DNA from 4 places in the Thermoanaerobacter sp. RKWS2 genome. Region 2 is predicted to be linked to each of the others. Evidence: riboswitches for the same ligand, from Rfam matches in the RefSeq annotation. Region 2 holds a riboswitch; each other region holds the start of a gene.

Region 1 (7,858 bases), 1.1 Mb from region 2:
TAACTTCATACTGCCATCCTTGAGAATTAGCATACTCTTCAAGCCTTCTAATTTGATTCTTAAGATATTCTTCTTGTTTCTTTGTGGACACTCTTGCATACAAAACTACTTTGGGTTTTGGTTTTTCTTCCAGCATGCCTAATAACTTCTCTATATCTTCTTTTTTGTACCTTCTTCTTCCTTTTGGTGTTCTAACTGGGGTTATTAATCCTTCTTTTTCCCAGTTTATTAATGTAATTCTGCTTATATCATATAGCTCTTTAACTTTTTTATAGTTAATAACATTTGTCATCACCTAATTGAAATTACATCATTTTTTACTATTAATTTCAACTGTTTTGACCTCCTCTATCTTTCTTTCTCTTGCTTTTCAATTTTCTACTTATGGCAATTAAACTTTAATTCCTATTTTTACATCTTGTTTTATTGTAACAAATGTTACAACTAAAATCAACACAATCAATTTTTCACTATTAAACCCTTCGATTTCATGGTATACTTTTTATATACAATAAAATCTGGAGGTTATAACTATGGCTTTGGACGGTATAACTTTACATGCAATAACAAAAGAATTAAAAGAAGAAATTATTGGTGGAAGAATTGATAAAATATATCAACCTGTAAAAGAAGAATTAATCTTTATAATACGAAATAAAGGTAAAAACTATAAACTGCTATTGTCTGCTAATGCAAATTATCCAAGAATATATCTTACAGAAGAAAATAAAGAAAATCCTGCTGAGCCTCCAATGTTTTGCATGCTTTTGAGAAAATTTCTTCAAAGCGGCAGGATAATAGATATAAAACAAGTAGAATTTGACAGAATAGTAAAAATCGATATAGAAACAAAAGATGAATTAGAAAATCAAACAATTAAAACTCTAATTATTGAAATAATGGGAAAACACAGCAATATCATATTAATTGACAAAGCTACTCAAACGATAATAGATAGCATAAAAAGAGTATATTCCGATATGAGTAAAGTAAGAGAAGTACTACCTGGGAGGCAATATGTCTGCCCACCACTGCAAGAAAAGTTAAATATAAATAATCTTTCGTTACCTTCTTTTAAAGAAGCTGTTAACAACTACAAATCAAAAAAATTGAAAAAGCCTTAATAGATATTCTACAAGGATTTAGCCCCACTTTAGCAAGAGAAGTTGCTTTTAGATGTAATGTATCTGACAGATTTGTAGAATCAATAGAAGATGAGCAAATTGAAAATCTATATCAAAACATAAAAAATATATGAAGATGTTTTAAGCTTAAATTTAAAACCTTGCATTGCTTTTCAGGAAAATGAAGTAATTGACTTTTCTTGTATTGATTTATCTCAATATATTACAAAAACTTTTTTCCCTACAGTGAACCAAGCTGCTTGTAAATTTTTCAGTGAAAAAGCAAATATAGTAAATTTGCAAGCAAGGTCCTCGGATTTAAGAAAAATCATCAACAACAATTTAGAAAAACTTTATAACAAATTAGATAAACTTCAACAAGAATTAAACGAAGCAAAAAATGCTGACACTTTTAGACTTTACGGCGAACTTATAACAGCAAATATGCACCTTCTAAAAAAAGGAATGGAAAGCTTCAAAACCATGAACTATTACACTGGCGAAGAAATTGAAATACCCATTGACAAAAAATATTCCCCTTCAGAAAATGCCCAAAGATACTTTAAAAAATACAGCAAGTTAAAAAATGCCAATAAAATAATAGAAAAACAAATATCCGATACTCTTGAGGAAATAACTTATTTAGAAGGTCAACTAGTGAACTTGGAAAATTGTACATTACCATCAGAAATAGAGGAAATAAAAAATGAACTGTCTGAACAAGGGTATATACATAAGCAGCAAAAGAAAAAAATATCACGGCAAACTCTTTCTCAACCATTGCATGTAGTATCTTCAGACGGTTTCGACATATATATAGGGAAAAACAACACTCAAAACGATTATCTAACGTTAAAATTCGCAAATCCTAACGATATATGGCTTCACACAAAAGACATACCAGGGTCCCACGTCATAATAAAGACAAATAACAAATCTGTGCCTGAAACAACTCTTATTGAAGCTGCAAAATTAGCCGCCAAATATAGCAAAGCGAAAAATTCTTCAAATGTACCTGTTGATTATACCTTAAAAAAATACGTAAAAAAACCTTCTGGCGCAAAACCAGGTTTTGTAATATATACAAACCAAAAGACCCTTTATGTAAATCCAGAGTAAGATGCTTTTTAGGCATCTTACTTCTTATTTTAAAGGCACACTAAATATAGGAATATATTTTCTTCTATTTTCTTGTATAACGCTCTCATACAAAAAAATTGTATCTACTAAAATAGCCTCTTTCTCTTGTTTTTCAAAAAGATTATTTACTTCTTCTATGTCAATGCTTAAACGTATGTCTCTGGCAATAGTAATGTGGGAAGTAAATTTTCTTTCATCTTTTGCAAATCCTATTTTATATAATTCTTTATCTATATTGTGATGCAATTTATTTAGAAATTCACTTTCTTCTGTTCCTATCCACAAAACTCTCATCTCCTTATCACCTTTAAAAAATCCTACTTCTGAAAGTCGTATGTAAAAAGGGCTGATGCCTTTTACTGCAACTTTTGCCGCTTCTTCTATTTTAGAAATAGCCTCTACTTCTATTTCTCCTAAGAATTTTAATGTGATGTGGAAATTATCTTTATAAGTCCATCTCCCTTTTACAGTATAATTTTTCAATGTTTCCTGAAATCTCACTATCTGCTCTATAGCTTTTTCGCCTATATCAATTCCAATAAAAGCTCTCATAATTATCCTCCTTGTTCACTTATTATTGTTATTATTTTCCTGGTAATAATTGTTTCTATTAATAAACTCCTCTTTTAAAATTCCCATTACATATTCATTTATGTACTTACCGTGCTTATATACTACTTCTCTCAATAGCCCTTCTTTTTTAAAACCACATTTTTCATAACTCTTTATTGCCCTTTCATTAAAATCATAAACCCTTAACTCTACTCGATGTAAATTTAATTCATTAAAAATAAAATCCAGTAGTAAATTTAAAGCTTCCGTACCATAGCCTTTATTTCTGTGTTTTTCTTCCCCAATCATTATTGCAATCTCACAGTTTCTATTTTTCCAGTCGACATTATTATATGAAACATTTCCTATATATTCACCTGTGCTCCTAAGTATTATAGCGAATTCTCCATTTTCTTTTGGATCTTTTTTTGTTTTCCACCTTTCTGCAACAGTTTCTACTGTAACAGGATATGGTATACCCGGCATCGTTAAATTTCTACTATCATCACTATTCCGAAACTCTACAAATTTTTCAAAATATTTGCTCTCAAATGGAACAAGTTCAATTCTATTACTTTTTAACATGACCAAAACCCTCCAAAGAAATTTTTAATTTATTATAGCACAAAAATCAGAAGAAAAGTGATCCTTTTTAAAAAGTTCAGTGTGCTTTTCACTAAGTTTATTTAACATTTCATAGGCTTGCATAACTGGTGTTAGTATATTATTGTAGACACTTTTGGATTAATTATTGCGATAACAATGACATTTTCGCTGGCTATTGACAAATTGCTTTTTAGCCTATTGACAAAAGTTTATGTTGATGTTATTATCTAATTAAATTGCTGAAGTGAATAATAAAATAAAAACTCTTATCGAGAGCAGGTGGAGGGACTGGCCCGATGAAACCCGGCAACCGGTGGCCGAAAGTTTTAAACATGCGGCTGCACGGTGCTAATTCCTGCAGAACGTTGAGTTCTGGCAGATAAGAGGATTTAAAAACCTCTTCGTACTGTCAGAAGAGGATTTTTTATTTTTATTTTGGGAAAGGAGGCTTTTCTTTGATCTATATTAGAAATCTTACAAAAGTTTATCATTCAGCTTCAGGAAATGTTAGGGCTTTGGAAGACGTCAACCTCAACATAGAAAAAGGCGATATTTTTGGAATTATAGGTCTGAGCGGTGCTGGAAAGAGTACTCTCCTGCGCTGCATAAATATGCTCGAAAAGCCAACTTCCGGTTCAATTGAGATAGATGGTGTTGAAATGACTCGGCTTTCTCCCTCTGAATTAAAAGAAATGCGAAAAAAAATAGGCATGATATTCCAGCATTTTAATCTGTTATCATCCAGAACTGTCAGAGGCAATGTGGCTTTTCCTTTGGAGATTGCCGGGCTGGACAAAAGGACAATCGATAAAAAAGTAGAAAATCTTTTAGAGCTCGTGGGGCTTTCCGACAAGGCCGACAACTATCCTTCTCAGCTTTCAGGCGGTCAAAAACAGCGGGTAGGCATAGCACGAGCCCTGGCTAATGATCCGAAAGTTCTTCTTTGTGACGAACCTACTTCAGCGCTGGATCCAGAAACAACTCTTTCTATTTTAAATCTTTTAAAAGATATAAATAGGGAGCTGGGAATCACCATAGTTCTCATAACTCATGAAATGAATGTCATTAAACAAATTTGCAATAAAGTAGCAGTTATTGAAAAAAGTCGTGTGGTAGAACAGGGACCTCTTATTGAAGTATTTAAAAAACCTCAAACAGAAACCGCACGAAATTTTTTAAAATCTGTAACTTTATCAGAAATACCTAAGGAATTAAAAGATAGGATTGAAAACTTGTCCCACGAACACTTGGAAGGCAAAATTATTAAAATTGCCTTTTTCGGCGAAATTACAACAGAACCTGTCATATCAAGCATTATAAGAAAATTTGATGTTGACACCAATATTCTCTATGGAAACATTGACCACATCCAGGGTATGCCCTACGGTACTCTTATAGTTGAGCTAAGAGGCAAAAACGGTGAAACAGACGCTGCTTTAAAATATCTAAAAGATTTGGGACTCGACGTGGAGGTGATTGAAAATGTCTGAAACTATAAACTTATTGCTGGTCGGAACGTGGCAAACTATATACATGGTAGTGGTATCAACGCTCATAGCAACAATTTTTGGTGTACCACTTGGTGTGCTGTTAATGGTAACTGACAAAGATCAGATACTGCATAACGAACCTTTAAACAAAATACTAGGTACTATTGTAAATATTTTCCGTTCTGTACCCTTTGTAATACTTTTAATTGTACTTATACCTTTCACCCGGTTGCTTGTAGGAAAAGCTATAGGAACCACTGCTGCTATTGTTCCACTTTCTGTAGCAGCTATCCCTTTTATGGGAAGGCTTACCGAAACAGCATTGAGAGAGGTAGACCGCGGTGTCATTGAAGCAGCCCAGTCTATGGGAGCTTCGCCTTTTCAAATTATAACTAAGGTGTTAATCCCTGAGGCTCTACCTTCCATAGCAGCAGGGGTTACTATAACTACTATAAATTTAGTAGGATATTCTGCAATGGCAGGTGTTATAGGAGGTGGTGGGCTAGGAGATTTAGCAGTAAGATATGGATATCAGCGATTTATGCTCGACATTATGCTTTATACCGTAGCAATTTTGGTAGCTATGGTACAACTAATTCAATTTCTAGGAGATATATTAGTAAAACATCTGTCAAGGAACCGGTAAATTATATTTAAAAAGGAGGAAATTAAAGTGAAAAAAATTTTAACCGTAGTTTTACTATTTAGTCTTATAACACTTTTTATCTCAGGATGTGGAGCAAAACAAACATCCCAATCCCAAACACAGGACACATCAAAGATAACCATCAAAGTAGGAGCTACTCCAGTGCCCCACGCCCAAATTTTAAACGTCGTAAAACCTATACTTGCGAAAGAGGGAATTAATTTAGAAATTGTAGAGTTTACAGATTATGTGCAACCTAATCTAAAACTTGCTGAAAAAGAATTAGATGCTAATTACTTTCAGCATATTCCTTATCTTGAAGACTTTTCAAAGGAACATAATCTCAATTTAACATACATTGCTAAAGTTCATATCGAACCTATGGGAATATACTCACAAAAAATTAAAAATCTCAGTGAATTAAAAGAAGGTGCTACTATTGCCATACCAAATGATGCTACCAATGGCGGAAGAGCTTTGCTACTGCTGCAATCAGCTGGAATAATAAAATTAAAACCAGATGCAGGTATTAAAGCAACAGTAAATGACATTGTCGAAAATCCTAAAAAAATTAAGATTTCCGAGTTGGAAGCAGCTACTCTGCCAAGAGTATTATCAGATGTAGACGCAGCAGTAATAAATACCAACTATGCGTTGGAAGCTGGACTTGTACCCACTAAGGATGCTCTCTTTATCGAATCAGCAAATTCCCCTTATGTCAATGTACTGGTAGTTCGCAAAGGTGATGAATCAAGGCCTGAACTTAAGAAGTTAGCCGAAGCCTTAAATTCTCCAGAAGTTAAAAAATTTATCGAGGACAATTATAAAGGTGCCGTAGTACCTGCTTTCTAAACAGGAGGCGATCTTATTGTCACAATCTCATAAAATTATTGGGGTTATCGCTGGTACTCCAGTAGATACTCAAATGGGAGTTGATTTTGTGAAAAAAACGGGATTGAAGCATTGGGAATTTCCACGGCTTCAACCCCGGATGAACAAAACATCCTCCAATTTTTAAAACCTGATGTCCTCACACAAAAAGTAATCTCTATCATCGGGGATTTTAAAAAAGAAAACATAAAGAAGATAATGATTTACTGCAATTCTCTTTCAGCTGCAATAGACCTTGAACTCGTAAAACAAAAATACCCAGATACTAATATTGTAACACCTCTTCAAGTATACCATAGTGTAGCTTCAAAGTACAATCGGCTGGTAATTTGGGCTGCTAATAGTCAATCCTTAGAGGCCATAGAAAAGATATTTTATGAAAATAACCCGTTAGTTCAAATTATCGGAATAACTATGCTTCCTATAATAAGGGCAATTGAAAATTTTGAAATTCCAGAAGTTATCATCGAGAAATTTAGTCTCGCTGATTTAGTACCTAAAAATTTTAATGCAGATGGTATAGTACTAGGTTGCACCCACTTACCTTATTTGAAAGAAAAGCTTGCAGAAAAATTAAATATGCATATTATTGACCCTGCAGAAGAAATGCTACTTGAACTCCTTTAGTTAAACTAATTGCAGTTACTAATTCCACCACATAAAAAACAAAAACTAGAAAAGAGGTAGTCCATTTTAAAAACAGACTACCTCTTTTTAAATATGTATAAAATTTTACCGGCAGCGACCTACTCTCCCGCGAAAGCAGTACCATCGGCGCTGGAGGGCTTAACTTCCGTGTTCGGAATGGGAACGGGTGTTTCCCCTCCGCTATCGCCACCGGAAATCTAGACCCTCAAAACTGCACAAAGCCTTCTCGGTCAAGTCCTCGACTGATTAGTACCGGTCAGCTAAGAGTGTTTCCACTCTTACACCCCCGGCCTATCTACCTCGTGGTCTTCGAGGTGTCTTACCCCGGCACTCAACTCTACTCACTAGTGGAAAGACTATTCTTTATCCTCTCTTTTAGCCATCTACGCCCTTGTCCTGACTTTTTTAAATGTTTCTCCCTTATTAACGCATCTTTTTTATCTCTATATGCTTCATAGTATACTAATCTCCATTTTCCTTCTCTTGTACTCTTTACTTCTTTTCGTTGATGCGCTAAATACCTTTCCTTTATATTAGACGTATAGCCTATATATATCTTTCCTTTTTCATTTGTCAGGACATACACATAATACATCTTGCCTTCCTCCAGTAAGTATAGTTGAGTGCCGGGTGGGAAACCTAATCTTGAGGCGGGCTTCACGCTTAGATGCTTTCAGCGTTTATCCCCTCCGAACTTGGCTACCCAGCTGTGCACCTGGCGGTGCAACTGGTACACCATCGGTTCGTCCACCCCGGTCCTC
Region 2 (7,858 bases):
TGTGCAAAACCTCGTTTCTATCCCATTAAAACTTAAGTGAATTTAGTATTTCAAGGCTAATTGAATACTTTTGGCAATTACTTCGGCTATGTCAAATACAAACCCTAATCTTACGGAATTTAAAGGAATTGAGTCATATACATCGACAATGCCTACTATTGAAATATCTCCAACAGGAGGAAGCATTTTCCCCACACCTTTTCCAGGGTACAGTGGGGCTTTTTTTATTGAGATTTTTCCTATACTTTCTTTGTCTCCCAACGAAGCATCTATAGCTATAATTTTACTATTAGGATGCTTCTTTTTTATGTATTTTATATTTTCTTCTAAGTTCATAGCATGAATCGGAGACTTTAATGTGCCGTAAACGAAATAATTTGATGGAATAGTTTTGGAAAGCAAGTCACCCACAATAGGTCCTAATGAGTCGCTTATGAATTTGTCTGTGCCGATACATAAAAAAATTGAATTAGGACTTAAATATGTACTTAAAAAATTTGATATGAAATAAATTGCATTTGAGTCGTCATATTTAAGTCTTAATTCCTCCATATATAAATAGCCTCCTTTAAAATAAGCTGAATTAAAACCTTTATGATAAGTAATAATAAAAATGTGCAATATTAATGAAAGGAATGGTTGTTGATGAAGGGGTTAAAATATTTGGCTTTGATTACTGCAATTGCTCTTTTTACTACTATGTTTATGTTGAAGACAAAGTTTGAAGAACCTATTTATTTTTCTCAACAAGATTTGTGGGATAAAAGTGAAAACCAACTTACAAAAGAAAATGAGACAGTTTGCAAAGAAGAGCAAACTGCCAGTTCAAAAGTAGATAAAGAAGAAAAAGAAATGGCAAAAAGAAATCAAGGAAGTGAAAATGCCAGAAAAGTAAGGATTTTTAAAGAGAAAATGTTAGAGGACCTGCTTAAACAAAAAAACAGAGAAGTTTATGATTTGGAAAATAACAAAAAAACGCAAAAGGAAAATAGTGGGGATGACAACATAATAATTACTCCAGAAAAGATTTTACAAGTGCAAAATGAGATGGAACCTTCACAAAAAATCAAAGTAATGAATATTATCCTTAAATTAGGAACAGATGATATGAACGAAATTATGAAAATGGCTCAGAAGGGTTTGACACAGAAGGATAATGACAAAATAATGGAAATATTAAAAAATAAGCTTTCCTCTGAAGATGTTCAGTACCTTGTAGAAATAGCAAATGAATATTTTGCAAAAAAATAAACCCCTCCTTAAAATTAGAAGGGGTTTTAAATTTCGCTAAATTTATTTATTTATAAGATTTTTAAACTGATAGTTTACTTCTTTGCCGTTTACCATTACAGAAATGAAGCCAAAGTCATTGTATATGTCATTTGTATTGCCTTCTACGTCTGTACCATAAGTTGTGATGTATCTTATTTCATCATTTAAAGTAGTGTAAAACTTGCTTTTGCTGTTATATATAATCCACACATTTTTACCTGTATTTTTGTTAAATTCTTTTAGAGTCTCTTCAAATAAAGTAGCTTCTTTTACGTCTTTAAAACCATCACTTCCCCATACTGGTTTAGGAAGTATGACAAAAAGGTTATCTCCTTTTACGTTGCTGAGCTGTTCTTTAAACCAAGTCCATTGGTTTTTATCAGGACTTAAAAGACTTCCACTGCGATTGTTAAGGGCAATAAATGTTGAATTGTTATAATTATATACCTCATACTTCTCATTGGTGGTAATGTATTTAACCTTCAAATTATTTAAAACTTTTTCATCTACATCTCCTAAAAATATAGCCAGTGGGTATTCTTTGTTTGCAATATCAGCCGCTTTTAAAGATATTTGCAACTTCAAAAGGGTATTGTATTTTGTATCACCAAATACCATAAATTTAAAAGAATTAGAAGTATTTTTCACAGGCACTTCTTTGTTAGCTGGGTCTATTTGTGTAAACTCTGTAACTTTAGGAAGTACTGACGTGTCAAATTCTGAACCTTGCCCTACTTTAACGGGTAAAATGGCTTTTTCTCCCAGTATATTTGCGACAAGTGCACCACTCGCATCGAAATTAGAGGATATAAATACTCCCTTACTATCTATATTGCCAATGTTGTTATAAACATCCCAAGTGATATCTTGCGGTTCTATTAAAGCTCTGTAGCCTTTTATGTTCTTTGCAGTGACTGTTATGGGTACTGCTTTGTTTTTATCAACGACTATATTAGCTGGATTAAATCGTATGTCTACAGGTTTGTCAAGTGAAGTTATCTTGATAGTCCCAATAGCATTTCCTACTCTTGCAGTTATAACACCTTCTCCTACGCTTGTTGGCATAAAAGCATTACCACTAAATACTCCAGTAATTCCACTTACTGAAAACAAAACTTCTTCAGGATTAATTATGACAGGATTGTAATTTTCATCGTATCCTTTAACTGTAATTGTCCTGTGAAGTCCTTTAAACACGTTAGTATCTGATACTTCTAATTTTAAAGCGTATAGATTTCCCTTAGGAGCTGTGTTAAATATTCCTATTCCATTTGCTACTTTTCTTTCATAGCCTTCAGGAGCATAATTTGCAAGTTTAGCGTCAGTATCCCCTATTGGTCTTATTGCCATTTGTGTTGACCCGCCACCGTCTAAGTTTAAAGCATCATATGCACCTAAGGATATCATTAAATTTGCCATTTCTGTTTGTGTCATTCCACGGCTTGAAGTACCGTCAACAGTGGCGATGATCAAATATTTTTTGCCTTGAGTATAGCCTATTGCTGTTCGTGCTGTGTAGCCTTTTATTTCATGAGTGAAAGGCGCAATTTTTCCGTCTTTTACAAGGATTGTGCCGCCACTTACAGCCATTTTGAGATTTTGAAAGGGAGGATTTGTATTTATGTCTTTTTGTATTATATCTCCTGGCTTTAAAGTGAGTAAATTTTCACCTACATAACCTGCACCAGCCAACACATATCCGCCTTGTGGTATTTCGACAGAAGGCTGTCCTTGACGCACTTCTAATACTCTGTCATTTTCATCTACAACGACTTCTACCAATTGAGGTACATTTTCATTTGCTCCCGGAGATGTTGTAAACCAATCCCTTGTGTACATTACTAAATACTCAAAAGTATTGCTTATTTTATTTATTGCGGCAAGAGGAAGTTTCGTGCCGTTTGGAAGAGTAACGGACATACTTTTTGACCAATATTCTATAGAGGGAACTCCATTTGCGTCAATGGAGAAAGTGGCCAGTTTACTCTCATTTGAAGGGTCTGTTATTAACTTTCCATCTTTTACTGTTGCTCCTATTACGAATCCTGTTTTTGTATCGAAGAAATCGCCGTTCACAGCAGCCACAGCACCATAAGAATTTGCCATTTCACGCACTGGCATTCTATCCTTTATGCCAGTAGGATTGAAAATTACTGATACATCAGTATATTTATCAGTTAAGTCCACTTTTAACACGTTAATGTTTATCCATCCTTCAGTCGTAAAATAGGTTATATTTTTATGTACTACTCCTTTACTTAAATTTTGTGCAAATTCTTTTGCCTCAAGGATTGTATATGTATCGGCCTTTACATTTTGCATTGGAAAAGCTAAAAATAGTAGAAGAGAGCTGATGCATAAAGATAAGATTTTTTTAATTCTCAATTATATCCCTCCAGTTGGTTTTTATTGTGTTTTTACAGGTTAATTGTACCATTGCATTATTACAGGTGTATTACAAAAACATAAATATTTGGTTAATATATTATTATTTGCTGAGTAGATAAAGTTAAAACATTAAGCTTATCCTAAGGATAGAGTTAGTTTGAAGAAAAAATTCAAAAAATTCTTTGCTTCTATTTTAAATCAATTGATTTAAAATATGACGTATTCTTAAAAAATTTAAAGATTACAAGCGATAAATCAATAAAACGGCCATTTTTAAGCTTCTATGCCTATTGTGAAATTTCATTTTTTCTATTATAATTTATTTCGTCACTGATGTCGGGATGTGGCGCAGTTGGTAGCGCACGTGCTTTGGGAGCATGGGGTCGGGGGTTCAAGTCCCTCCATCCCGACCATTGTGGTCGTATAGCTCAGCTGGGAGAGCACCTGCCTTACAAGCAGGGGGTCATAGGTTCGAGTCCTATTGCGACCACCATTTTCAAAAAATTAAATATTGTGGAGGGATACCCAAGTGGCCAAAGGGGGCAGACTGTAAATCTGTTGGCTGTCGCCTTCGATGGTTCGAATCCATCTCCCTCCACCATTGAAAAAAAGACCGAGAGGTCTTTTTTTATTTTTCTCCTTCAAATATCTTGACATGGTAAAAAAGTGTAGTATAATATTATTTGAAAGAGAAAATAATTATTTATTAATAAAAATTTGATTAAGGAGGAATCTTTTATGAGAGAAATGACGAGACACAATCTTAGTGAAGCCTATGCAGGAGAGAGCCAAGCTCACATGAGATATCAAATTTTTGCTGATGTAGCTGAAAAAGAAGGCAAACCTAATATTGCAAGACTTTTCAGGGCTATTTCCTATGCTGAATTGGTACATGCCACAAATCATTATAAAACTCTTGGAGAAGTTGGAAATACAGTAGAAAATCTTGAAAAAGCTATAGAAGGGGAAACCTTTGAAGTAGAAGAGATGTATCCTGCTTATAATGCTGTTGCAGAACTTCAAGAGGAATCTGGAGCTAAAAAAAGCATACATTATGCTATTGAGGCTGAAAAAATACATGCAAAATTGTACACTGAAGCAAAAGAAGCAGCATTAAAAGGAGAAGATATAAAGATATCAAAAGTTTACATATGTCCTGTTTGCGGATATACCTCTGTTGATGTATTGCCAGAAAAATGTCCTGTATGTGGAGTTCCTGGAGAAAAATTTGTAGCATTTTAAATATAATTTTTTAAAGAAAAGAGCATGTTTTAGCATGCTCTCAGACTGTAGACAAACTTTCGTAAAGGAGATATTTTGCATAAGGAGCGACTTGTTACAAAGCGGTAACAAAACTTAGCAAGACCGAGGGTGGAGGCAGGGCCAAAGCCATGGATGGCGAAGGCGGGCACCTGAGGCAAGGAGGCCGATTGTGCCCGGTACCCTGCCGGAGCCCGAAGGTCGAGCTTTAGTTTTGTCGCTTTGGAACATCGGAGCGACGATGCAAAATATCTCCTTTGAATATTTTTTAACTTTGTCAACAAACTGAGAGCATGTTTTAGCATGCTCTTTTTTGATGCAAAAATATTTGACATAGTAGATAAAGTGTGCTATAGTAGACATCAGAAAATTTAATAACATGCTCTTATCAAGAGAGGTGGAGGGAAAGAGCCCGATGAAACCCAGCAACCTGTCCTATCGGACAAGGTGCTAATTCTCTCAGAAGCATGCTTCTGAAAGATGAGGGTATGGGCCTCTTCTTTTGGAAGGGGTTTTATTTTGTTTTTAAGGAGGAATAGAAAAAAATGCGTAGACTGTTTACATCTGAATCAGTCACTGAGGGGCATCCTGATAAAATTTGTGATCAGATTTCTGACGCAATATTAGATGAAATTTTGAAAAAAGATCCCTATGCCAGAGTTGCTTGTGAGACTGCTGTAACTACCGGTTTGGTTTTAGTAATGGGTGAAATTACTACAGATTGTTATGTAGACATACCGAAAGTTGTAAGGAAAGTAGTAGAAGAAATTGGCTATACTAGAGCAAAATTCGGCTTTGACGCTGATACTTGTGCGGTTATCACTTCTATTGATGAGCAATCACCGGATATTGCCCTCGGTGTGGACAAGGCATTAGAAGCTAAAAGAGGAGAACTTTCAGATTCGGAAATTGAGGCTATTGGCGCTGGAGACCAGGGTTTAATGTTTGGTTTTGCTTGCGATGAAACAGAAGAATTAATGCCTATGCCTATAATGCTAGCTCACAAGCTTGCAAGAAGACTGGCGGAAGTTAGAAAGAACGGGACATTAAGCTATTTAAGACCAGATGGTAAAACACAAGTAACAGTAGAGTATGAAGATGACAGGCCTGTGAGGGTAGATTCTGTTGTAGTATCAGCTCAACATGCACCTGAGATTGATCACGATACTATTGAAAGAGATATTATTGAACATGTAATAAAACCCATAATTCCCGAAAATATGATAGATAATAAGACTAAAATTTTTGTAAATCCCACAGGAAGGTTTGTAATTGGTGGACCTCAAGGTGATAGCGGACTTACAGGAAGAAAAATTATTGTAGACACCTATGGCGGATATGCAAGGCACGGGGGCGGAGCTTTTTCTGGTAAAGACCCTACAAAAGTTGATAGATCCGCAAGTTATGCTGCAAGATATGTGGCAAAAAATATTGTGGCAGCAGGACTTGCTAAGAAGTGTGAAGTGCAATTAGCTTATGCGATAGGTGTTGCTACACCTCTTGAAATAGGTATTGATACTTTTGGCACAGGTAAAATATCAGATGAAAAGATTTCGGAAATTGTAAAACAAGTTTTTGATTTAAGACCTGCAGCTATAATTAGGGATTTAGATTTAAGAAGACCTATTTATAGACAAGTTGCAGCTTATGGCCACTTTGGAAGACACGACTTAGACCTCCCATGGGAGAAAACAGACAAAGTAGATATATTAAAAAAGTTGGCAGGAATATAAATTTGAAAGCCCGGGTAAACCCGGGCTTATGGCATTTTTTATATATCTTTTTTAATGCCATAGAATTTATGTTTTGTAAACGCTTCGCTACCTTAATTATACCACAAAAATTGAAAAAAGAAATGAATTGGCTTTAATTTGCTTTAAATATAAGGTAAAATTAAATAAAGAAAAGAATTAAAACAGGAGAATCGGCTATGATTGACATAGAGGGTGTAGTTGAAGAAATAATTTTTAGAAATGAACAAAATGGTTATACGGTTTTAGAATTAAGTACCCAAGGTTTAGTAGTCACTGCTGTAGGTTATATGCCTTATGTAAACATTGGGGAAAGAATTAAAATTGAAGGAGAATGGGTAGAACATCCTGATTATGGTGAGCAAATTAGGGTTTTAAATTATGAAACCTTGGCTCCCACCACTTTAGAAGGAATAGAAAAGTTTTTATCTTCTGGCTTAATTCCTGGAATAGGTCCTATTACAGCAAGAAAAATTGTAAAAAAGTTTGGCGTTGATTCTTTAAATATAATTGAAACTGCACCAGAAAGATTAAAAGAAATAAAAGGTCTAAGCGATGAGAAGATAAAAAGAATTTGTGAAGCTTATGAAATGCAAAAGGGCATAAAAGAAGTGATGGTATTTTTGCAGGGGTACGGTATTTCCACTGCAATGGCTATAAAGATTTATAAAGAATACGGAAACAACGCGATTGAAATTATTAAGCAAAACCCTTACAGATTGGCTGACGATATATTTGGAATAGGATTTAAAACTGCAGACAAAATAGCAGAGAACCTAGGAGTTGACCCTCATTCTCTATATCGCATATCTTCTGGTACTCGATATGTTTTGATGCAGTATGCGGCAAATGGTCACACCTATGTGCCGAAAGAATTGTTAAAAAAGAAGCAGCAAGTTTGTTAGAAGTAAGCGAAGAAGAAGTAGAAGATTCTTTTGTGCTTTTAGTACAAAATGAAAAAATACATATTGAAACTTTTGAAGATAATACTGTAGGAATCTACTATATACCTTATTATATAGCTGAATTACACACAGCAGAGAGATTGTTTAACATGACGCTAATGGAAAATGAAGATTTAGGCTTAGATGTCCAAAAAGAAATTAGAAATTTTGAAAAAGAAACAGGTATTTTGTTGGCAGAAAATCAAAAATTGGCTGTAGAAGAAGCTGTTAAAAATTCTGTTG
Region 3 (7,858 bases), 1.4 Mb from region 2:
TAGGCATATTCCTCAGTCAAAACAGCCCCGCCTACCATTATTTTCACATCAGTATTTGCTTTAAGCAGTTTGATAATTTTCTCCATATTAAACAAAGTTGTCGTCATCAAAGCACTTAGACCTACTAACGGTGCCCCTGTTCGCTTTACTTCCTCTAATATCACTTCTCCTTTGACATCTTTTCCTAAGTCAATTACATCATATCCATAGTTTTCAAGCAAAACTTTTACTATATTTTTTCCTATATCATGTACATCTCCTTCAACTGTAGCAAGTATTATTTTGCCTTTAGATACTGAACCTTTTGGAAGCTTTTCTTTTATTATCTTAAAAGCGCTTTGCACCACTTCTGCAGAGCTCAAAAGTTGTGGCAAGAAATATATGCCTTTTTCATATCTATCTCCCACTTCTTTTAAGGCAGGAATTATTATGTTATCAACTATAGAAAGAGGCTGAACTTCCTCCTCTAAAATATTTTTTACTATATCTTCTACTCCTGACTTTTTGCCTTCTAAAATCTGGATATAGAGTTTTGATTTTAAATCTTCTTCTTGAATTTTTTGTTGTTCTTTCTCTTTGATCTCCTCTTTTTGCTTTTTCCCATATATATTCAGATAATTCACACTGCCTTTATCTTTATTTAGTAAAACCATTGATGCCCTCAAAGTGTCCATCATGGCTTCATCGCAGGGATTTATAATAGCAGTAGTAAGCCCATAAGATGCTGCCATTGCTAAAAAAGTAGAGTTTATCAACCTTCTTTCAGGTAAACCAAAGGAAACATTGCTAAGTCCCACAACAGTATTTGCTCCTAACTCTTCTTTAGCCAATTTTATCGCTTCTAAAGTCTCAATTGCGGCCTCCTGCTCAGAAGAAACCGTCAGCACAATACAATCTATCAATATGTCCTCTTTAGGTATGCCATACTCTTCCGCTTTTTTTATAATTTTTTTCGCATTTTCAATTCTTTCATGCCTATCTTTGGGAAGCCCTTTATCTCCTACAGTAAGTCCTACAACACAAGCTCCGTATTTTTTGACAATAGGAAGCACTTCTTTTAAACTTTCCTCTTTTGCACTTACAGAGTTGATTATGGGTCTACCTCTTAAAATTCTTATAGCTTTTTCTACAGCTTTAATATTAGTGCTATCTATTTGAAGAGGAATGTCTACCACATTTTGTATTTCAGAAACTACTTTAGGAAGTAATTCTTCTTCGTTTACCCCAGGAACTCCCACATTTACATCCAATATTTCCGCTCCGCATTTTTGCTGTTTTATAGCTTCCTCTACTGCTAAACTCACATTTCCCGCCAAAAAAGCCTCACTTAACTTCTTTTTTCCAGTAGGATTTATACGTTCCCCTATAACCCTTAAAAGATAATTTTCACCTATGAAAACTGTTTTTGTATTGGAAGCTACAGCTGTAAATTTGTTGACTTTGACTTTTGGCTTTAAATCTTTTACAGCTTTTTTAACAAGTTTTATATAGTGAGGAGTAGTACCGCAGCACCCTCCCACTATAGAAGCGCCTTTTTCAACAAGTAAAGGAAAGAAACTAGCAAATTCTTCTGGTTTTAAGTCGTAAACTGTTTTGCCGTCGCGAATGACAGGCATACCTGCATTAGGTTGTGCAATAATAGGTATGCGAGAAACTTGAGACATTTTTTCCACTACACTTACCATTTTATCGGGGCCTGTCGAGCAGTTAACGCCAATGGCATCTAATCCTAACCCTTGTAAACTAACTACTACAGTTATAGGGTCTGACCCCATGAGAGTCCTTCCATCTTCTTGAAAAGTCATTGTACATATAACTTTCATGTTTGAATTCTCTTTAGCAGCAAGAATGGCAGCTTTTGCCTCCAGCATATCTGACATTGTTTCAATTAAAACAATATCTGCTCCCGCTCTTTCTGCAGCTATAACTACTTCTTTAAAAACATCATAAGCTTCGTCAAAAGTCATGTCTCCATAAGGGGTCAAAAGTTCTCCAATAGGTCCTATAGAAAGTGCCACAGGTTTATCTTTGGAAGCTTCTTTGGCAATTTTGACAGCCTGAGTGACAATATTGAAAACCTCATTTTCCAGTCCATATTTTGCTAATTTTATCCTGTTAGCGCCAAAGGTATTTGTCTCAATCACATCCGCTCCTGCTTCTATATAGGACCTGTGGATATCAAATACTACTTCTGGATGGGTTATATTCATATATTCGGGACACTCTCCAGTTTTTAAACCCCTCTCTTGAAGTTGTGTCCCCATTGCTCCATCAAAAACAATCACTCTATTTGAAAGTTCTTTAAAAATGTCTAACATTTTTAACCTCCATTTAATTCATCTGTACGTTATTTTCTGCAAAATCACAGACTAAATCATCGACTCTTGAAATTATTTCTAACACAACATTTGTACTCCCTAAAGGCATAATGTGAATTCCTGCAACTTCACTGCGTATCCGCTTTATAAACTCTACAGCTATGTTTATTCCCTCTTCTCTTCCTCCATCCTTTAGCCTTTCTAAAACTTTTTCTGGAATATCTATACCTGGCACTTTTTCATTTAAATTGACTGCCATTTTATAGCTTTTAAGAGGTAATATGCCTATCAAAAGTGGTACATTGAAATTTTTAATCTTTTCAATAAACTTAAATAAAATTTCCTCATCATAAACCGGTTGTGTTTGAATAAATTCTGCCCCTGCCTCTATCTTAACTTTAAGCTTCTCTAGTGCTTCATCCCTTAAATCATTTGGATTTGCAGTCGTACCGGCGCAAAATTCTGTTGGGGAATCTAATTTATTTCCATTGTAATCATAACCTCTATTAAAAGCACTGATAATCTTTAAAAGCCCAACAGAATCTACATCATATACCCCTTTAGCCTGAGGAGTATCTCCACGGGAAGGTTCATCTCCTGTCAAGGCTAGTATGTTTCTCACACCTAACGCATAAGCTCCTAAGAGCTCTGACTGAAGGCCTATCAGATTTCTGTCTCTACAGGTCAAATGAAAAATAGCTTCAATGTTTAAGTGGTCTTGTAAAAGGTGAGCGACTGCTATAGGACTCATCCGCATATTCGCCATAGGACAGTCCGTTATATTTAAGGCATCTACAATGCCTTTTAATTTTCTCGCTTCTTCAATAGTTTTCGTTATATCTACCCCTTTTGGCGTAGAAATTTCTGCTGTCACAACAAACTTCCTTTTCTTAAGTTTAGTACACAAATTTTCATTTTTCAACATCTACATCGCCTCCATTTTTAAAAATAAAAAAGTCTCTTCGCCAAAAGAAGAGACACCAAAACTCTCTCATCTTTCAGCGAAACGCTGCTGGAATTGGCACCAAGACGCATATAAAATGCCGGTTGCCGGGTTTCATCGGGCCAGTCCCTCCACCACTCTCGATAAGAGATTTTAAAGTATTAAATTGTTAAACTATTTAAGCTATATGATACTATGGATTAACTCCTATGTCAATAGAAATTTTTTTGTCCCTCTCTAAAGATTTTGCAGGCTTTTAACTTTTTTAAAATAAATCTGTAAATTTTTTATGTTATTTGCTATACTATAATTGTAAAGAATATAAATTTTCGAGAAAGGAATGTTTTGAATGTTCTCATCTCTTATTTTTGGTATCCTTTCTATTGGATCAATTATACTTTACGGTTTAATCTGGTGGAAAATTTTTGATAAAACTGGTTATGGAGGAGCATATGGTCTTTTGATGTTTATACCTATTGTGAATTTTATAATGCTTTTAGTATTAGCATTCACTGAGTGGCCCGTACATAGATATAAAAATTATCGAGCAATAACACTGTTTTTATTTTTAATACTTGTGCAAACACTTGCATAATGATTTTTTTAATATTATAATATACTTAACACTTGGAAAATGAGGAGGTTTAATATGGGTAATGAAAAATTACCAAGAGTAGCCTATTTCTGCATGGAATATGGCTTACAGTCAGATTTCAAACTATATGCAGGTGGCTTAGGCATTTTAGCAGGAGACCATCTAAAAGCTGCAAAAGAGTTAGGTATGCCTTTAGTAGGAATAGGCATACTGTGGAAACAAGGTTATACAGAACAACATATCGGTGAAGACGGATACCCCTATGATGCCTATCGCAATTACACACGTAAGTACGACTTTTTAAAGGACACTGGAGTAAAGGTAAAAGTAAAAATAAGAAATAGAAATGTGTATTGCAAAGTATGGTTGATAGACAACTTTGACAATGCTCCTCTGTATTTGCTTGACACAGATATACCAGAAAATGGGGACAGATGGATAACAGGTCAACTTTATGGATGGTTTGGTGAAGAAAGAGTTGCACAGGAAATAGTATTAGGCATTGGCGGAGTAAGAGCTTTAAGAGCTTTGGGAATTGATGTTGATGTTTATCATTTTAACGAAGGGCATGCAGTATTAGCAGCCATTGAGCTTATAAGAGAGAAAATGGAAAATCAAAATATGAGTTTTGAAGAGGCGTGGAAAGCCACAAGGGAAGAAGTAGTATTTACAACCCATACCCCTGTTAAAGAAGGAAACGAATCTCACGATTTAGAACTTCTCATGTACATGGGTGCAAACAATGGCCTTTCAATTGAGCAAATGGCTCAAATTGGTGGTGTTCCTTTTAATATGACAGTCGCAGGTTTGAGACTTTCTCGTATTGCAAACGGTGTCTCAAAACTTCACGGTCAAACTGCAAACAAAATGTGGCAACATGTTGACAACAAGGCTCCTATAATTTCAATAACAAACGGAATTGACAGAAACACTTGGGTAGATAAAAGGATAATAGAAGCCTACAACAAAGGTGAAGGACTTTTAGAAACTCATAATATTTTAAAACAAGAATTAATTGATTTTGTATATCAAAGGACAGGAGTTAAATTAGACGCTGACAAGCTTTTGATAGGTTTTTCAAGGAGAGCTGCTCCTTACAAAAGAAGCGACCTTATATTTACAAATGACGAAGTCATAGGTGATTATCTAAGGTCTAAAAAAATTCAAATGGTGTTTTCAGGAAAAGGTCATCCATTAGATGACGTGGGTAAAAAAATTGTCGCAAAATTAATAGAGATGACAAAGAAATATCCTGAAAGCGTAGTATTCTTAGAAGATTACGATATGACAATAGGAAAAATGCTTACTCGAGGCACTGATGTGTGGTTAAACAATCCAAGAAGACCATTAGAGGCCAGTGGTACCTCCGGCATGAAAGCCGCCATGAACGGAGTGTTAAATTTAAGTATTTTAGATGGATGGTGGGCAGAAGCTTGTATAGACGGAGTAAATGGCTGGCAATTTGGGGATGGTTTTGAGTCTGACAATATAGAAGAATTAGACAAACACGACCTTGAAGCACTCTATGACGTCCTTTTAAATAAAGTAGTTCCAACCTACTACAATGATAAAGCGAAATGGGAAAACATGATGAGAGAAAGTATAAGGACGACTTATGAAGCTTTCTCAGCTAATAGAATGTTAAAAGAATACTACGATTTAATGTACACAAAAAAATAAGTCAACCCCTATTTAAAAAGGCCGCGCAATTGTCCGGCCTTTAATTTATTTTCCCAATCTTTTTTCTAACAATTCTTTTTCTTTTTCATATCCTGGTTTTCCTAAAAGTGCAAACATGTTTTTCTTGTAAGCCTCTACTCCTGGTTGGTCAAATGGATTAACCCCATTTATATATCCGCTTATAGCACAAGCCATTTCAAAGAAGTAGACCAGATTGCCAAAATAGTAAGCTGATATTTCAGGGATATTTACTACAAGGTTAGGAACATTCCCATCTGTATGAGCCAATAATGTACCTTCAAAAGCCTTTTTATTGACAAAATCTATAGTTTTTCCTGCTAAAAAGTTAAGCCCATCTATATTGTCCTTGTCTTCATTTATAACTATATCTTTAACAGGTTTTTCAACATTTAAAACTGTTTCAAAAATATTTCTGCTTCCCTCTTGTATAAACTGCCCCATTGAGTGTAAATCTGTCGTAAAATCTACTGAAGCAGGATAAATTCCCTTATTGTCTTTACCTTCACTTTCTCCAAAAAGCTGTTTCCACCATTCAGAGAAATAGTGAAGCTTTGGCTCATAATTTACAAGTATTTCTATAGCTTTGCCTTTTCTGTACAAAATATTTCTCAAAATTGCATACTGCATGCTGATATTTTCATTAAGGTTATCTTTGGTATAGACTGTTGAAGCATCAAAAGCTCCCTGCATCATATCGTCTATGCTAATGCCTGCTACTGCTATTGGTAGAAGGCCTACAGCTGTCAAAACTGAGTATCTTCCTCCAACATCGTCAGGAATCACAAATGTTTCATATCCTTCTTCATCAGCTAATTTTTTTAAAGCTCCTTTCGCTCTATCTGTTGTCACATATATTCTCGATTTAGCCCCTTCTTTTCCATATTTTCTCTCAAGAAAATCTCTAAAAACTCTAAAAGCTATTGCCGGTTCTGTGGTAGTACCAGATTTAGAAATCACATTTATTGATACATCTTTGTCCTCTATAAGTTCAAATAAATCACTTAAATATGTAGAGCTTATGCTGTTTCCAGCAAAATAAATCTCCGGCATATTCCTCTTGCCTTTTGGCAACAAATTATAGAAGGAATGAGAAAGCATTTCAATTGCCGCTCTTGCCCCTAAATAAGACCCACCTATACCTATTACTACAAGCACATCAGAATCTGATTGAATCTTCTCTGCTGCTTTTTTAATGCGTTCAAACTCTGCCTTATCATAGTTTTTGGGAAGACTCACCCATCCTAAAAAGTCATTTCCTTGAGCATTTTTACTAAGCACCATATCAAGAGATAATTTTGCATGCTTTTCCATATATTCAATTTCTTTTTGACTTACAAATTGTAGAGCTTTTGAATAATCAAAACCTATCAATTTCTTCATATGTAAACCTCCATTCCTTATTTACATACTTATTTTATACCATAAATCTATGTTGTTCAAGTTTTTCAAAAGTATGTATAAGTTTACTTAATTAATTTCCACTGCCGGATCCACCTTGTCCTCCTCTATGATTTACCTTATATATGTAGTAAGCTGTAGCAAATAAAAGTCCTGCCACAATAGGCTCAACATCTACATAGGTTCCTTCTACATCAAAGCCTATTACATCTCCTCCCATTCTCCCCGATATCTTTTCATTGTCAAAGGCCAATTTCACATCAAAACCTATGATCTCTCCACCACATCTTCCCAATATCTCATTGCCACTTATCCTCAAATTAAGGTCATTTCCATCAATAGCTCCTCCTAATCTCACAGATACAAAGTCTTTCCCAATAGTCCCAGAAATACTCCTTCCTATAATAACACCCCCTATCCTCCCTTCAATTGTCCCTATCTCAAAAGAATATTTTATATCAAGGTCTGCTCCCAAAAGTGTTCCTCCAATTCGACCAGCTATTCTCCCATTATCTATACTAGCATGAACATCATAACCGGATATAAAGCCTCCAATTCTTCCTTCAACCTTGCCCATACTTTTACCCTCCTTTTATTCAGCTTTATTTTTACATACCCATAAATTTTTGTCAATCTTTTTGGAATTTTTACTTTATGGGATATAATATAAAGAGGAGGTGCAAAAGTTATGGAGGCATTAGAGGCTTTAAAAAAGAGAAGAAGTATAAGGAAATACATAGATAAACCTATTCCAAAAGAAATATTAGAAGACATAATAGACTGCGCAAGGCTTGCTCCCAGTGGAAATAACGCACAGCCTTGGCATTTCGTCGTTATAACAGACAAAGAAAGACTTAAATTCATAGCAGAAAAAGCTACATATGGGAAATTTATTAAAGATGC
Region 4 (7,858 bases), 1.1 Mb from region 2:
ATGTTTGATGGTATTACTATTTCTCCTTTTTTAACTCCTTCTAAAATAAATTCTTCGTCTACTCCTTCATACTCTGCGACTATTTTCATCTCTTTTGTGACAATGCCTGAAAGGGCGTATTCCAATTGTGTCATAATAAAAACCTCCTTAAAAAATAAATAAACCATGGGGATTATAGCCATGGCAGATGACCACATCCCTACGCAGGTACTAACCTAACAGGTTCGATGGGTTAAAAGGCAACACCTTTTTCTCAGCCGGTTACGCCGGCACCCCATGTGGCAAATATTAAATTTTTATAATCGATAGGGTATAAATATTATACAATATTATTATACCACTAAAAAAAATCGGCGTATATTATAATTTAGAAAAAATTTAAGATATAAATTGCAATATTAAATGCAACACCTAATGAAAATCATGTAGATATAGGATTTGGAACAAATCATATATAACCTTAAGCCCATCTTAGTTAACAAATTGAGCGGAGGTCGTGATTTGTCAAGGGTTTAAGTCAGGCGAAGCCTGCCCCTTGACAAATCACGAGCGAGCTCTATACTTTATAAGGGATGGGCTTAACAGATTTTTGCCAGCTCTTCATAAAAGCATTCTTTAGGTGTTTTATAATTTAACAATTTTCGAGGAAGGTTATTAAGCCAGTTTTCTACTCTCTTTATCGTATCTATAGATAAATGTTTAATACTTTTACCTTTAGGGATGAAACGTCGTATAAGACCGTTATGTCGTTCATTTGTACCTCTTTCCCAAGATGAATATGGATGTGTATAATATACTTCTACGCCATATTCTAAAAGAGCACTTTCTAAATCACTAAACTCTGTACCATTATCAGATGTTATTGTTTTAAAGACCTTGCTTAAATTGTCACCAAACATATCTTTTAATTTTGATAGTGCATCTTTAACAGATTTACTGTCTTTTGTATCCAATAGTAATATTATTTCATGGCGAGTCTTACGCTCTATTAATGTTAAAAGCACCTTGTCATTAGACTTCTTGCCAATTAACGTATCTATTTCCCAATGCCCAAAAACTTCACGGCTTTCAACTTCTTTAGGCCTAAAATCAATACTTTTACCCATAATACGTTTATTTTTACGGTTTTGTTTCTTCCTTGGTTTTAAACGTAGTTTTAAAGGTAAATCAATGTTTTTAACTTTTAATAATCCTCTATCTATATAGTTGTACAGTGTTTTAGTACAAACAATGGTTTTATTATTCCAGCTTGGGTCTTTTTTACAATAGCCTACAACTGCATCTGGTGACCATTTTTCATTTAATATTTTATTTTCAGCATATTTCAAGAAATCTTCTGCTTTAGCTACTTTAAATTTAGCTCCGCAATTTGAACGATTTTTTTCGTAGATAGCTTGACCGGTTTCAGGAAAATAGCTTGTATAAGAAGATAAATCACTTCTAAGTTGTGTAGTAGTTCCACGTTTAATTTCACGGCTTATAGTGCTTGGAGATCGATTAAGTTTTTTAGCAATATACCGAATACTTCTTCCTTCTTTGAGTAATGCATAGATCTCTCCTCGTTCATAGCTACTTAAGTGTTTAAAAGAACGATTTTTTGTGGTATCATTATTATGAACCATAGTGAAAATCCTCCTTGTATGATGTTGAGTTGACACCTATATCATACACGATTTTCACTATGGTTTCTATTTTTTTATCTGTTGCATTTAATTATACAACTAACCAAAAAATTTAAGAAAGAGTACAAAAAAAGTTCTTGACTTTACAGTTTCAAAGTGATAACATAGATTACAACATGCAAAATTGAATATAATATTACACACAAACCTCTTATCAAGAGTGGTGGAGGGACTGGCCCGATGAAACCCGGCAACCGGCATTTATATGCGTCTGGTGCCAAATCCTGCAGGTTAGGGTGTCTAACCTGAGAGATGAGAGGAGTGGCGGATTATTAGGCCCTCTTCTCATTGAGAAGAGGGCCTAAAAATTTATTTGGAGGTGTGACATGAAAATAAAAATCGGATTATTAGGACTTGGAACAGTAGGAACAGGAGTATATAAATTGATAACTTCAAGAGGAGGTCATATAAGGGAGAGTACAGGGGTTTATCCTGAGATAAAGAAGATACTCGTGAAAAATCTCAATAAGCCAAGGAAAGTGAAGGTAGAAGGACTACTTACCCAAAATGCTGAAGAAATTTTGAAAGATAAAGAGATAAAAATAGTTATTGAAGCAATAGGAGGTATTTCTCCAGCTTACGAATATGTGAAGGAGGCTTTGGCTTCAGGGAAGCATGTAATCACTGCAAATAAAGAATTGATAGCTAAGCATGGAGAAGAATTAAATGAAATAGCAGAAAAGAATAGAGTATTTCTAAAATGTGAGGCAAGTGTAGGTGGGGCTATACCTATACTGCATCAAATTGATAGATTAAAAATTACAGATGAAATAGATTTTGTAGGCGGTATAATAAATGGCACTACTAATTATATTCTCACCAAAATGACTACTGAAGGTAGAAGTTATAAAGAAGCACTTAAAGAAGCCCAGCAATTAGGATATGCAGAAGCAAATCCCGATTATGACGTAAAAGGCTTTGATGCCCTTTATAAGCTTGCTATATTAATGAGGAAAGTGTTCAATATAAACGTGCCAGTAAATTCTATAACCAGAAAAGGAATAGACGAAATCACGACTCAAGATTTAAATTACATCAATAAGTGGGGATATAAAATAAAATTATTTGCCTGGGGCAAAAAAGTCAAAGATGGCATCTTTGCAGGAGTGGAACCAGTTTTAGTCGAAGAAAATAATATTTTGTCAAGGATAAACGACGTAAATAATGCTATCATACTTAGAGGGGATAGTTTTGGTGAATATGTTTTTGTAGGAAAAGGTGCTGGAGAACTTCCTACAGGGGATGCTGTAGTGGCAGATTTAATTGATATATTGTTAAACTATGATATCAAAGATAATAAGAGGATAAACTTTCTTCCAATTCGTCAGGGAAGTTTTACAGATACTTTTTATATAAGGCTTGAAACTCATAAAGAAAATATTTTAGGTTTGAAAAAAGTTTTAAAGTTTTTAAAAGAACAAAAAGTATCAATTGTGGAATCTTCCTATGAAAACGGCACATTTACAGCTATTGTTAAAATGAAGAAAAGTGTTGAGACATTTACAGAAAAATTAGAAAAAATAACCGAGATAAAAACTATTTTTAAAGTTTTGCAAGAGGATATAACAGAAGAAGTAAGTAAATTTGAGGATTTTGTAGAAGTGATTTAAAAAATTTTGTGAAAGGAGTTAAAAGTATGTCTAAAAAATATGGTTTTTCAACTTTGGCAATTCATGAAGGGTGGGAGCCTGACCCAACTACGGGAGCTGTAGCCCTTCCTATATATCAAACTTCTTCCTTTGCTTTTAAAAGTACACAACATGCTGCAGACCTCTTTGCCTTAAAAGAAGAAGGGTATATATATACTCGAATGATGAACCCCACAGTTGACGTTTTTGAAAAGAGAATAGCTGCATTAGAAGGTGGGGTAGGTGCCCTTGCTGTATCTTCAGGTCAAGCAGCTATAACGCTGGCAGTTACTAATATCGCAGGAGTAGGAGACGAGATTGTATCTTCTACCAATCTTTATGGAGGGACTTATAATCTTTTTGCGACTACTTTGAAAAAGTTTGGTATAAATTTTAAGTTTGTGGACCCCAGCAATCCTGAAAACTTTAAAAGTCAAATAACAGATAACACAAAAGCTTTGTACGTTGAGACTATTGGCAATCCAAAGATTGACGTGGCTGACATTGAAAAAATAGCAGAAATTGCCCACACTGCAGGAATTCCTCTCATTGTAGATAATACTTTTGCAACTCCTTACCTTGCACGGCCTATCGAGTTTGGGGCTGATATAGTGGTACATTCGGCGACTAAATTTATAGGTGGACATGGGACTTCTATAGGTGGAGTTATAGTAGATTCTGGAAAATTTAATTGGGACAATGGAAAGTTTCCAGAACTTACAGAACCAGATCCAAGTTATCATGGTATAAGGTATGTAAAAGATGTAGGCGAAGCAGCTTATATTGTAAAAGCGAGGGTGCAGCTTTTAAGGGATTTGGGTACTGCTTTGAGTCCATTTAATGCATTTTTATTCGCACAAGGATTAGAGACTCTATCTCTTAGGATGGAAAGGCACAGTCAAAATGCTTTAAAAGTTGCAGAGTTTTTAGCTTCTCATCCCTACGTTTCGTGGGTGAATTATCCAGGACTTAAATCAAGTCCCTATTATGCTTTGGCACAAAAGTATTTGCCAAGAGGGCAAGGAGGAGTTTTGACTTTTGGCATAAAAGGCGGATTAAAAGCAGGCATTAAGTTTATAGAGAGTTTAAAATTATTTACTCATCTTGCTAATATAGGGGATGCAAAGTCTTTGGTTATACATCCAGCCAGCACGACCCATCAGCAGTTATCAAAAGAAGAACAGTTAGCTTCTGGTGTTACGGAGGATATGATAAGACTTTCTGTAGGGCTGGAAGACATAGAAGATATATTAGAAGACCTTGATAATGCCCTTTATGCATCGCAAGAATAGATAAGGAAAGGTTGATGTAAATGATAGTTGAGGAAAAAAAGGTTACACTAAAAGGGAAAAATATATTCACTACAGAAAGTGGATATAGCTTTGATGAACTTACTATTGTTTATGAAACTTATGGAAAATTAAATAAAGAAAAAAATAACGTGATACTTGTGGAACACGCTTTAAGTGGCAGTGCCCATGCAGCAGGTATGCATCCTGGGAAAAATAACGTGGGCTGGTGGGACCCTTTAATTGGTCCGGGCAAGTATATTGATACAGATAAGTATTTTGTCATATGCTCTAACTTTCTTGGCAGTTGTTATGGAACGACAGGCCCTTCTTCTATAGACCCTAAAACAGGAAAACCTTACGGTTTAAGGTTTCCAAAAATTAATATAAGAGACATGGTGAGAGTGCAGAAACTTCTTCTAGATTATCTTGGCATAGACCGGATAAAAGTCGCTATTGGAGGGTCTATGGGAGGAATGCAGGCTTTAGAGTTGGCAGTGACATACCCGGATTTAGTGGATAAATCTATTGTCATAGCTGCTGATTATAAGCTTACTCCTCTTAATATTGCGTATAATCATGTAGGAATACAATGCATACTAAATGACCCACATTTTTACGGCGGTGATTACTATGATAAGCCCCATAAACCTGATAAAGGATTGAGCACTGCCAGAATGCTGGGAATGATAACCTACAAAAGTGGTGATTTATTTGACTATAGATTTGATAGGTTAAGAGATGAAAACAATTTTGAAGTGGAAAATTACCTCAACTATCATGGTTTGTCTTTTATAAACAGGTTTGATGCAAATTCATATTTATATATTTTATGGGCTATGAATGAACATGACATTACGAAGCCTTATGGTTCTTTGAAGATGGCACTTAAAAGGATTAAAGCGGAAATACTCATGATAGGGATAGATACAGATATGATTTTTCCTTCTAAGTACATGAGGGATTTCATTAAAAAACTTAATGCTTCAGGAGGGTGTGGCAAATTTGAAGAAATATCTTCAATGCAAGGTCATGACTCTTTTTTGGTGGATATAGATAAGATTGGACCTATTATTTCGGATTTTATAGAAGAAACATACAATAAAGAAATGGTTTGTGTATAATTGTAAAAGAACAGTCCCTTTTAAAAGGGGTTGTTCTTTTTTATGCTTTATTAATGTTATAATTAAAATATATCGTAATTTTATAAAGAGGTGATTTTAATGTCAAAAAAAGAAATAAAACTTGGCTTTATAGGGCTTGGCTTTATTGGGACAATCCATTCTATAGCTTGTTTTTCAATGCCTTTAATATTTAAAAACCTTCCTTTTGAAGTGAAACTTGGACCTGTGTACAAGAATAACATAGAAGATATACCACATTTTTTTGAAAAAGGTGTAAAAAGTATTGAAGAAATGTTGGAAGAGGGCGGCCTTGATGCTGTCGACATATGTACCCCTAATTACCTTCATTATGAACAGGCGATGAAAGTGATAGAAAAAGGCATTCCATTATATCTTGAGAAGCCAATAGGAGTTAACGGCAAAGAAGCCTATGAAATAATGGAAAAGGCAAAAGAAAAAGGATAATACATCAAACAGCTTTAATGTATAGGTTTATGCCCGCTGTAAACCAGGCAAGAGACATGATAAAAAATGGAGAGATAGGTGAAATTTTAAATTTTAAGGCGTTGATGCTTCATTCGGGCTATATGGACCCTAAAAGGCCTATGTCCTGGAAAATGAAAAAAGCTACTTCTGGTGGTGGAGCAATAGTTGACATGGGGATACACCTTGTGGATGCAGTAAGATTTATGATGGGAGAAATAAAGTCTTTAAGATCAAATTCGAAGACATATTTTAAAAAAAGGCCTGTATCCAAAGGCTCTGAAATTTATGAAGAAGTGGATGTAGATGACTGGACAAATGTAGAAATAGAAATGAAAAATGGAGGATGGGGAAGTATCGAAGCCTCAAGGATATCTGCCGACCTTGAGGAGGAGACTCGATTTGAAATATACGGTACAAAGGGCTCAATAAAAATATCTACAAAACATCCTCGTTATGCTGTATTATATAAAAAGCAAGATAATATCCAAATAATTGGCGATTACGATAAAAAAAGCAAATTTAGCGAGTATGTGGAGTCAATATATCCTACAGAAAAGTATTCTCTTGGATGGATGGTAGATTTACACATGGCAAGCCTTATAAATTTTTTTACAAATATAGTAGAGGATAAAATTGTATTTAGTGAGACACCCACTTTTGAGGAAGCCTACAAAGACCAGGTTATTTTGGATAAAATATTATTATCAGCTGAAAATAATGGGAAAGTTATTAGTAATCTAAAAGATTAGTTGTCAGTATATTATTCAATCAATAAGATAGGGGTAGTAATAAGATGAAAATTACAGTAAAAAAAGAGTTTTTGAAGAGAATGGAGCAATTACTTAAAGAAGAGTATGAAGATTTTTTAAAGGAATACGACAAAAAGCCTCAAAAAGGCTTAAGAGTGAATACATTAAAAATCGGTGTAGAAGAGTTTAAAAAAATTGTTCCTTTTGAGATAACCCCAATTCCTTGGTGCCCAACTGGGTTTTATTATGATAAAGAAGAAAAGGCGGGCAACCATTTGTACCATATTTTAGGACTTTACTATATTCAAGAGCCGACAGCGATGGCAGTTGTGGAGGTGTTAGACCCTAAACCAGGGGAAAAGATTCTCGATGTAAGTGCAGCGCCCGGTGGTAAGACTACACACATAGCTACGAAAATTGGCGATGAAGGAATAATTGTTGCTAATGAAATAGATAAAAAAAGAATAAAAGCACTGGTGGAAAATGTAGAGAGAATGGGAATAAGAAATATTGTCATAACAAATGAAACTCCTGAAAAGTTGGCTACCGCATTTGAAGGATATTTTGATAAAATTTTGGTAGATGCTCCTTGTTCAGGAGAGGGAATGTTTAGAAAAGACCCTACAGCAAGGAAAATTTGGTCTTTAAATAATGTCATGAGTTGTTCTATTACACAGAGAAATATTTTGCGAAGTGTAGCTCCTTTATTAAAAAAGGGAGGCATTTTGGTTTATTCTACCTGTACTTTTGCTCCTGAGGAGGATGAAGGAGTTATAAAAAAATTTTTAGAAGAACATCCTGAATTTGAAATTGAAGAAAGTGAGATTAGCAAATTCTTTGACAGAGGGCATCCCGAATGGGTTGAAGGTCCTGAAGATTTAAAAAAATGCATGAGATTAT

What was found. Region 2 has a riboswitch for S-adenosylmethionine ahead of metK (methionine adenosyltransferase). Riboswitches for the same ligand answer to the same signal wherever they lie in the genome.
Region 1: another riboswitch for S-adenosylmethionine. It lies ahead of OEI98_RS08635 (methionine ABC transporter ATP-binding protein); the one in region 2 lies ahead of metK (methionine adenosyltransferase).
Region 3: another riboswitch for S-adenosylmethionine. It lies ahead of OEI98_RS10400 (methylenetetrahydrofolate reductase); the one in region 2 lies ahead of metK (methionine adenosyltransferase).
Region 4: another riboswitch for S-adenosylmethionine. It lies ahead of OEI98_RS11755 (homoserine dehydrogenase); the one in region 2 lies ahead of metK (methionine adenosyltransferase).

What each region holds. Positions count from the first base shown of each region.
Region 1 is NZ_CP110888.1:1,619,179-1,627,036, forward strand. It holds partial or broken gene OEI98_RS08610 (IS607 family transposase) at 1-292, opposite strand, end outside; partial or broken gene OEI98_RS15080 (Rqc2 family fibronectin-binding protein) at 534-1,874, shown strand; gene OEI98_RS15315 (NFACT RNA binding domain-containing protein) at 1,905-2,243, shown strand; gene thpR (RNA 2',3'-cyclic phosphodiesterase) at 2,268-2,816, opposite strand; gene OEI98_RS08630 (GNAT family N-acetyltransferase) at 2,832-3,401, opposite strand; SAM riboswitch class I at 3,686-3,808, shown strand; gene OEI98_RS08635 (methionine ABC transporter ATP-binding protein) at 3,878-4,912, shown strand; gene OEI98_RS08640 (methionine ABC transporter permease) at 4,905-5,558, shown strand; gene OEI98_RS08645 (MetQ/NlpA family ABC transporter substrate-binding protein) at 5,586-6,410, shown strand; partial or broken gene OEI98_RS08650 (Asp/Glu racemase) at 6,427-7,076, shown strand; rRNA gene rrf (5S ribosomal RNA) at 7,183-7,291, opposite strand; rRNA gene OEI98_RS08660 (23S ribosomal RNA) at 7,324-7,858, opposite strand, start outside.
Region 2 is NZ_CP110888.1:532,438-540,295, forward strand. It holds gene OEI98_RS02640 (Gmad2 immunoglobulin-like domain-containing protein) at 1-40, shown strand, start outside; gene yyaC (spore protease YyaC) at 43-552, opposite strand; gene OEI98_RS02650 (hypothetical protein) at 646-1,251, shown strand; gene OEI98_RS02655 (phosphodiester glycosidase family protein) at 1,294-3,657, opposite strand; tRNA gene OEI98_RS02660 (tRNA-Pro) at 3,998-4,073, shown strand; tRNA gene OEI98_RS02665 (tRNA-Val) at 4,078-4,153, shown strand; tRNA gene OEI98_RS02670 (tRNA-Tyr) at 4,176-4,261, shown strand; gene OEI98_RS02675 (rubrerythrin family protein) at 4,399-4,902, shown strand; SAM riboswitch class I at 5,303-5,407, shown strand; gene metK (methionine adenosyltransferase) at 5,466-6,653, shown strand; partial or broken gene OEI98_RS02685 (ATP-dependent RecD-like DNA helicase) at 6,851-7,858, shown strand, end outside.
Region 3 is NZ_CP110888.1:1,951,539-1,959,396, forward strand. It holds gene OEI98_RS10395 (homocysteine S-methyltransferase family protein) at 1-2,318, opposite strand, end outside; gene OEI98_RS10400 (methylenetetrahydrofolate reductase) at 2,332-3,243, opposite strand; SAM riboswitch class I at 3,307-3,411, opposite strand; gene glgP (alpha-glucan family phosphorylase) at 3,911-5,536, shown strand; gene OEI98_RS10410 (glucose-6-phosphate isomerase) at 5,582-6,937, opposite strand; gene OEI98_RS10415 (hypothetical protein) at 7,029-7,532, opposite strand; gene OEI98_RS10420 (nitroreductase family protein) at 7,644-7,858, shown strand, end outside.
Region 4 is NZ_CP110888.1:2,229,148-2,237,005, reverse strand. It holds gene thiC (phosphomethylpyrimidine synthase ThiC) at 1-134, opposite strand, end outside; TPP riboswitch at 180-287, opposite strand; gene OEI98_RS11760 (IS30 family transposase) at 579-1,622, opposite strand; SAM riboswitch class I at 1,831-1,941, shown strand; gene OEI98_RS11755 (homoserine dehydrogenase) at 2,009-3,292, shown strand; gene OEI98_RS11750 (homocysteine synthase) at 3,319-4,602, shown strand; gene metX (homoserine O-acetyltransferase MetX) at 4,623-5,723, shown strand; partial or broken gene OEI98_RS11740 (Gfo/Idh/MocA family protein) at 5,823-6,958, shown strand; partial or broken gene OEI98_RS11735 (RsmB/NOP family class I SAM-dependent RNA methyltransferase) at 7,003-7,858, shown strand, end outside.